DNA from 3 places in the Streptomyces sp. NPDC048504 genome. Region 3 is predicted to be linked to each of the others. Evidence: riboswitches for the same ligand, from Rfam matches in the RefSeq annotation. Region 3 holds a riboswitch; each other region holds the start of a gene.
What was found. A riboswitch is a leader RNA that binds a small molecule or an ion and turns the genes downstream of it on or off. The one in region 3 is predicted to bind thiamine pyrophosphate.

Region 1 (2,256 bases), on a different contig from region 3:
ACCGGGCGCAGCCGCTCGGCGTCGTCCAGGGTGCGCAGCAGATGCACCCCGGGGATGCCCTCGGCGCCCGGCAGCCGGATCGGTTCGGCGCCGGTGGCGAGCACCAGGACGTCGTAGGGCACCGGGCCCTCGGCGGTGTCCAGTTCGTGGTCGGCGGGGCGCACGCCCACCACCTCGCGCCCCAGCTGCACTTCGATGCCGAGCGCCTCGAAGTCGACGTCGAAGGCGGAGCCCTCGGCCTTGCCGAGCAGGACGGCCTTGGACAGCGGGGGCCGGTCGTACGGCTGATGGGGTTCCGCGCCGATCAGCGTGACGGTGCCGGTGAAGCCCTGGTCCCGTAGCGCGACCGCGGTCTGCACCCCGGCCATGCCCGCGCCGACGACGACCGCACGCCGCCCTGTCACCGTGCCCTGGTCCCGCGTCTGCTCGCTCACTCGATCACCATAGACACCTGACAATTTGTCAGTCAGCGGGCGCGTCAGGTGACCTGTTCCACAGTGCTGGTCCCGTTTCCCGGCTGGGACTCCCACTCCCAGGTCTCTTCGAGGCGAATGCGGCCGTCGGGCAGTTCGATCACTTCGGACACACAGTGCCCGGAGGACGTCGTCCCGTCCGTCTTCAACTGCACGTACCTGAAGTCGATGCGGTCCCCCGCGCGCGTGCCGACGAGACGCCCCCGTAGGACGTCGCCGCCCGCGTATTCGGCCCAGATCTCGCCGTCCTGCTCGTGGTACGCGAACCGGGTGCGGGTGCCGACCTGACCTGGGGCCTGGTCCGCGACGGGGGCGAGGACGAGACCGTCGAGCGAGCGGGCCATGGACAGAGGCTCCCTTACTGGGACAGGTGACAGCGGGCTAGGGTGGCCAACGTAAAGCACTCGCGGGAGTCCGGACGTACCGGGCTGAGAGGGAGGCTGGCGGCCTCCGACCGTACGAACCTGATCCGGGTCATGCCGGCGAAGGGAGGGGCTGGACGCCCATGCCTGCACGTACGTCAGACGTCCTCGTCGTCGGGGGCGGGATCATCGGCCTGGTCACGGCCTGGCGCGCGGCCCAACGCGGCTTCGCCACGGCCGTGGTGGACCCGGAGCCGGGCGGCGGGGCCGCCCAGGTGGCCGCCGGGATGCTGGCCGCCGTCACCGAACTCCACTACGGCGAACAGACCCTGCTCGCCCTCAACCTCGCCTCGGCGCACCGCTACCCGGACTTCGCGGCCGAGCTGACCGACCTCACCGGCCTCGACCTCGGCTACCGCCGCTGCGGCACGCTCGCCGTCGCCCTGGACGCCGACGACCGCGCCCATCTGCGCGAACTGCACGCCCTGCAGCACCAGTCGGGGCTCGACTCCGAGTGGCTGTCGGGGCGCGAGTGCCGGCGCCTGGAGCCGATGCTCGCGCCGGGCGTGCGCGGGGGGCTCAGGGTCGACGGGGACCACCAGGTCGACCCGCGGCGGCTGGCGGGCGCGCTGGTGGCCGCCTGCGAGCGCGCCGGGGTCGTCTTCCACCGGACGTGGGCCGAGCGGCTCACGGTCGAGCGGGACCGCGCCACGGGGGTCGTCACGCGCGAGGGCGAGGTGCTGGGCGCGGGCCAGGTCGTCCTCGCGGGGGGCAGCCTCAGCGGGCAGCTGAAAGGCGTCCCGGACGACGTCCTGCCGCCCGTACGGCCCGTGAAGGGGCAGGTGCTGCGGCTGACCGTGCCGGAGCGGCACGCGCCGTTCCTGAGCCGGACCGTGCGGGCCGTGGTGCGCGGCAGCCAGGTGTACCTGGTGCCGCGCGAGAACGGCGAGCTGGTCGTCGGCGCGACCAGCGAGGAACTGGGCTGGGACACCACCGTGACCGCGGGCGGGGTCTACGAACTGCTGCGCGACGCCCACGAGTTGGTCCCCGGGATCACCGAACTGCCGCTCACCGAGACCCGGGCCGGACTGCGCCCCGGGTCCCCCGACAACGCGCCGCTGCTCGGCCCGACCGCGCTGCCGGGACTGCTGCTGGCCACCGGGCACTACCGCAACGGCGTGCTGCTCACACCGGTCACCGGCGACGCCCTGGCGCACGCGCTCAGTACCGGTGAACTCCCGGACGAGGCACGCCCGTTCACCCCGAAGCGGTTCGCCCGCACGCACCTCGTGGAGCAGCCCGCATGAACATCTCCGTCAACGGCGAGCACCAGGAGATCGCTCCCGGCACGCCCCTCGACGTGCTCGTACGGTCCCTCGTCCCGGCCCCCTCCGGTGTGGCCGCCGCCCTCAACGAAACCG
Region 2 (2,256 bases), on a different contig from region 3:
CGGCCCAACTGCCAGGCGCCGTCCACCTTGAGGCCGCGCGCGACGATCGCGGCGACCGGGTAGGCGAAGAACACCGCGAAGAACGCGACGGGCAGGGCCATGAGACCGAGCCGCGTCACGTTCCCCGTACGGGTCCGCCCCGGGGCTACTTCAGTACGAGCGAGGTCCACGACTTGACCCACTGGTCCCGGTCGGCGGCGATCTTCGCGGGCGCCATGGTCTCGGGGTCCGGGGCCTGGCGGCCGTACTTCACGAACTCCTGCGGCACCTGGGCGCCTTGGATCACCGGGTAGACGAACATGTTGAGCGGCATGTCCTGCTGGAACTCCTTGGTGAGCAGGAAGTCGAGGAACGCCTTGCCGCCCTTGGTGTTCTTGGCGTTGCTGAGCAGCCCCGCGTACTCGGTCTGCCGGAAGCAGGTGCCGTACGACACCCCGGTGGGCGCGGTGGTCGGCTTCGGGTCGGCGTAGATGACCTCGGCGGGCGGCGAGGAGGCGTACGAGACGACGAGGGGCCGGTCGCCGCCCGCCTTCTTGCCGCCGGCGGAACCGGAGAACTCCTGGTCGTAGGCCTGCTCCCAGCCGTCGACGACCTTGACGCCGTTGGCCTTGAGCTTCTTCCAGTACGCCTGCCAGCCTCCCCCACTCTCGGCTTCGCTCGAGCGGGAGGTGCCCCCATCGCCGTACTGCGCGGCGCTGCCGAGCAGGAAGCCGAGGCCGGGCGAGGAGGTGGCCGCGTTCTCGGTGACGAGGAGGTTCTTGTACGCGGGCTTGACCAGATCCGCGAAGGAGGTCGGCGGGGTCAGCTTGTGCTCGCTGAAGTACGCCTTGTCGTAGTTGACGCAGATGTCGCCGGTGTCGATGGGCGTGACCCGGTGCTTGGCCTCGTCGACGCGGTACGCGGGCTTGACGGTGGCGGAGCCCTTCGCGTCGTAGGACTGGAAGAGGCCGTTGTCGAGCGCGCGGGAGAGCAGGGTGTTGTCGACGCCGAAGAAGACGTCGCCCTGGGGGTTGTCCTTGGTCAGGATCGCCTTGTTGACGGCCTGGCCGGCGTCGCCGTCCTTGAGGACCTTGACGGTGTAGCCGGACTGCTTCTCGAAGTCCTTGAGGACGCTCTTCGAGACGGCCCACGAGTCGTGGCTGACGAGGGTGACGGTCTTGGAGTCGCCTCCGCTGCCGCTGTCGGACGAGCCGCACGCGGAGAGCGTGACGAGGCCGAGCCCGACGGCCGCGGCCACGAAGGTCCTGGTGTGGTGCATGGGTGTTTTCCTCCTGGGGTGTCCAGGAAGAGACGCGGCCCCGCCCACAGGACGTGGGCAGGGCGCAACAGCAAGAGTGGTGACCGAACTTCCTACCCAGAATGACCTGGGCGAGGTTCAGAGGGTCTGCGGACAATCCCGCACTCTCAGCGCTGTGGCGCTCCCCTGTCGGAATATGAAGATGTACCTGCGTGTACTACGCGGAACAGGTTACCGGGTTACCGCTCGGTGGCGGCGAGCTGGCCGCACGCTCCGTCGATCTCCTGGCCCCGGGTGTCCCGGACGGTGACCGGCACCCCGTGGGCCGCGATGGCCTCGACGAACGCCTTCTCGTCCTCGGGACGGGAGGCGGTCCACTTCGAGCCGGGCGTCGGGTTCAGCGGGATCAGGTTGACGTGCACGGGCTTGCCCTTGAGGAGGCGGCCGAGCCGGTCGCCGCGCCACGCCTGGTCGTTGATGTCACGGATCAGCGCGTACTCGATGGACAGCCGGCGCCCCGACTTCGCCGCGTACTCCCAGCCCGCGTCGAGAACCTCGCGCACCTTCCACCGCGTGTTCACGGGGACCAGGGTGTCGCGCAGGTCGTCGTCGGGCGCGTGCAGCGAGATCGCGAGCCGGCACTTGAAGCCCTCGTCCGCGAAGCGGTGGATCGCCGGGACCAGTCCGACCGTCGAGACGGTGATCCCGCGCTGCGAGAGGCCGAGGCCGTCCGGCTCGGGGTCGGTGAGGGCGCGGATCGACTGCACGACCCGCTTGTAGTTGGCGAGGGGCTCGCCCATGCCCATGAAGACGATGTTGGAGAGCCGCGCGGGCCCGCCGGGAATCTCGCCGTCCCTCAACGCCCGCATGCCGTCGACGATCTGGTGCACGATCTCACCGGTCGACAGATTGCGGTCGAGGCCGGCCTGTCCGGTCGCGCAGAACGGGCAGTTCATGCCACACCCGGCCTGCGAGCTGATGCACATGGTGACCCGGTCCGGGTACCGCATCAGCACCGA
Region 3 (2,256 bases):
AGCCGTGCAGGATCGCGGGCAGGATGAAGAAGTTCAGGATCATGAAGCTGATGGCCAGCGCGACCAGCGCCATGACGCCACGCAGCCGGCCCACCACCACGACGGCCAGCGCGAAGATCCCGGCGAGCAGTGCCATCGGGAACTTACGGTTCACATCGGTGACGGAGTACTGCAGATCCTTGGGCGCGGAGGGTTCGTACGCGACCACGACCTTCTCGCCCTGATGCAACTGCCGTGACTGGTCGGGCTGCACGATCTCCGTGAACGTACGGCCCTTGTCCTTGCCGGTGGAGACCGTGACCGTGGCCTTCTTGCAGGTGCCGGCCGCCTCCTGCGCGGCAGAGGAGCCCTCGGCGGTGGAGGTGTCCCCGGTCGAGCCTCCGCCCGAGGCGTTCACCGACGCGCAGCTCACGCTGACGACCTTGGTGACCGTCGCCTGCTGTGTCTGCCGGTCGAAGCCGACGCCGGTGCGTTTGTGCGACGGGGCGCCGCCGGGCCAGAGGACCACCATGCCGACCACGACCGCCACCGTGAACGGGATCAGGATCGCCGCGATGACCTTCCGCAGATGCCGGGAGACGGGGGCGGCGGGGCCGTGGCTGTGCGAGTGACCGTGGCCACCGCCTGCCCCGGAACCGTGCCCGCCGTCTCCACCCGGTCCGTGTCCGCCGTCCCCACCCGATCCGTGGTCGTGCCCGGAACCGGAACCGTGGTCGTCGCCGGATCCCTGGCCGTGGCCATGCGGCGGCCCGGTCGGCGGGTACGGGGGCTGCTGTGTCGTGGTCACCGCCCGATCATCGCAAGAACGCCGGAGGCCCACTGTTCACCGCGCCACTTATGACGCTAGCGTGGAGGCACCTTTGCACACGCGGGAGCTCGGAGCACCGGGCTGAGAGGGCGCTGACCTTCGTCTCTGCGATGTTTCACGGGAAACGTCACCTGAATCGAGTGATGTTTCACATGAAACATCGGCTGACGGAAGCCGCTGCGTCGACCGCCGAACCTGTTACCGGGTAATGCCGGCGTAGGGAGTAGGTCTCATGACCAACAAGGACGCACGCACGCCTGCCTCCAGCCAGGACGAACAGCCCATTCCGGGCGAGAAGTCCGCACGGGCCGAGCAGCCGACCGGGGCCGAGGAGTCCCCTGAGGCCGGGAAGTCCGCCGGCTGGCACAAGAGGTATGTCGAGGGCTCGCGCCCCGATCTCCGGGTGCCGGTCCGTCAGGTGCACCTCACCAACGGGCAGTCCGTGACGCTGTACGACACCTCCGGCCCGTACACCGATCCGCTCGTCGACACCGATGTCCGCAGGGGGCTGGCGCCGCTGCGGGAGAACTGGATCATCGCCCGCGGCGACACCGAGGAGTACGCGGGCCGTCCCGTCCGCCCCGAGGACGACGGGATCAAGCACACCTCACCGCGTGGTGGACTGCGCAACCTCGACGCGGTGTTCCCCGGCCGGCCGCGTCAGCCGCGCCGAGGCCGTGACGGTACGCCGGTCACGCAACTCGCCTACGCGCGACGGGGCGAGATCACGCCCGAGATGGAGTTCGTGGCCGTACGGGAGAAGGTTTCGCCCGAGGTGGTCCGGGAGGAGATCGCGGCCGGGCGGGCGGTGCTGCCGGCCAACGTGAACCATCCGGAGATCGAGCCGATGATCATCGGTAAGCGGTTCCTGGTGAAGGTCAACGCCAACATCGGTAATTCCGCGGTCACTTCCTCCATCGAGGAGGAGGTCGAGAAGATGACCTGGGCGACGCGTTGGGGCGCCGACACGGTCATGGACCTGTCCACCGGCCGCAACATCCACACCACGCGCGAGTGGGTGCTGCGCAACTCCCCCGTCCCCATCGGCACGGTGCCGCTCTACCAGGCGCTCGAAAAGGTTGACGGCCGCGCCGAGGAGCTGACCTGGGAGATCTACAAGGACACGGTCGTCGAACAGGCCGAACAAGGCGTGGACTACATGACCGTCCACGCGGGCGTGCGGCTGCCGTTCGTACCGCTGACGGCGAACCGCAAGACGGGCATCGTCTCGCGCGGCGGCTCGATCATGGCGGCCTGGTGCCTCGCGCACCACAAGGAATCGTTCCTGTACGAGAACTTCGAGGAACTGTGCGAGATCCTCGCCGCCTACGACGTCACGTACTCGCTCGGCGACGGCCTGCGGCCCGGTTCGATCGCGGACGCCAACGACGAGGCGCAGTTCGCGGAGTTGCGGACGCTCGGGGAACTCAACACGATCGCGAAGCGTT

Region 1: it holds a riboswitch for thiamine pyrophosphate, as region 3 does, so the genes downstream of both, thiO (glycine oxidase ThiO) here and thiC (phosphomethylpyrimidine synthase ThiC) in region 3, are expected to answer to the same signal.
Region 2: it holds a riboswitch for thiamine pyrophosphate, as region 3 does, so the genes downstream of both, ACGFY9_RS30580 (thiamine ABC transporter substrate binding subunit) here and thiC (phosphomethylpyrimidine synthase ThiC) in region 3, are expected to answer to the same signal.

The regions. Positions count from the first base shown of each region.
Region 1 is NZ_JBICXA010000003.1:380,188-382,443, forward strand. Features, by position in the region: gene ACGFY9_RS09465 (NAD(P)/FAD-dependent oxidoreductase) at 1-434, opposite strand, end outside; gene ACGFY9_RS09470 (hypothetical protein) at 479-817, opposite strand; TPP riboswitch at 870-981, shown strand; gene thiO (glycine oxidase ThiO) at 979-2,142, shown strand; gene thiS (sulfur carrier protein ThiS) at 2,139-2,256, shown strand, end outside.
Region 2 is NZ_JBICXA010000013.1:278,692-280,947, reverse strand. Features, by position in the region: gene ACGFY9_RS30585 (ABC transporter permease) at 1-101, opposite strand, end outside; gene ACGFY9_RS30580 (thiamine ABC transporter substrate binding subunit) at 146-1,258, opposite strand; TPP riboswitch at 1,330-1,435, opposite strand; gene rlmN (23S rRNA (adenine(2503)-C(2))-methyltransferase RlmN) at 1,477-2,256, opposite strand, start outside.
Region 3 is NZ_JBICXA010000001.1:105,801-108,056, reverse strand. Features, by position in the region: gene ACGFY9_RS00435 (YibE/F family protein) at 1-787, opposite strand, end outside; TPP riboswitch at 859-1,048, shown strand; gene thiC (phosphomethylpyrimidine synthase ThiC) at 1,041-2,256, shown strand, end outside.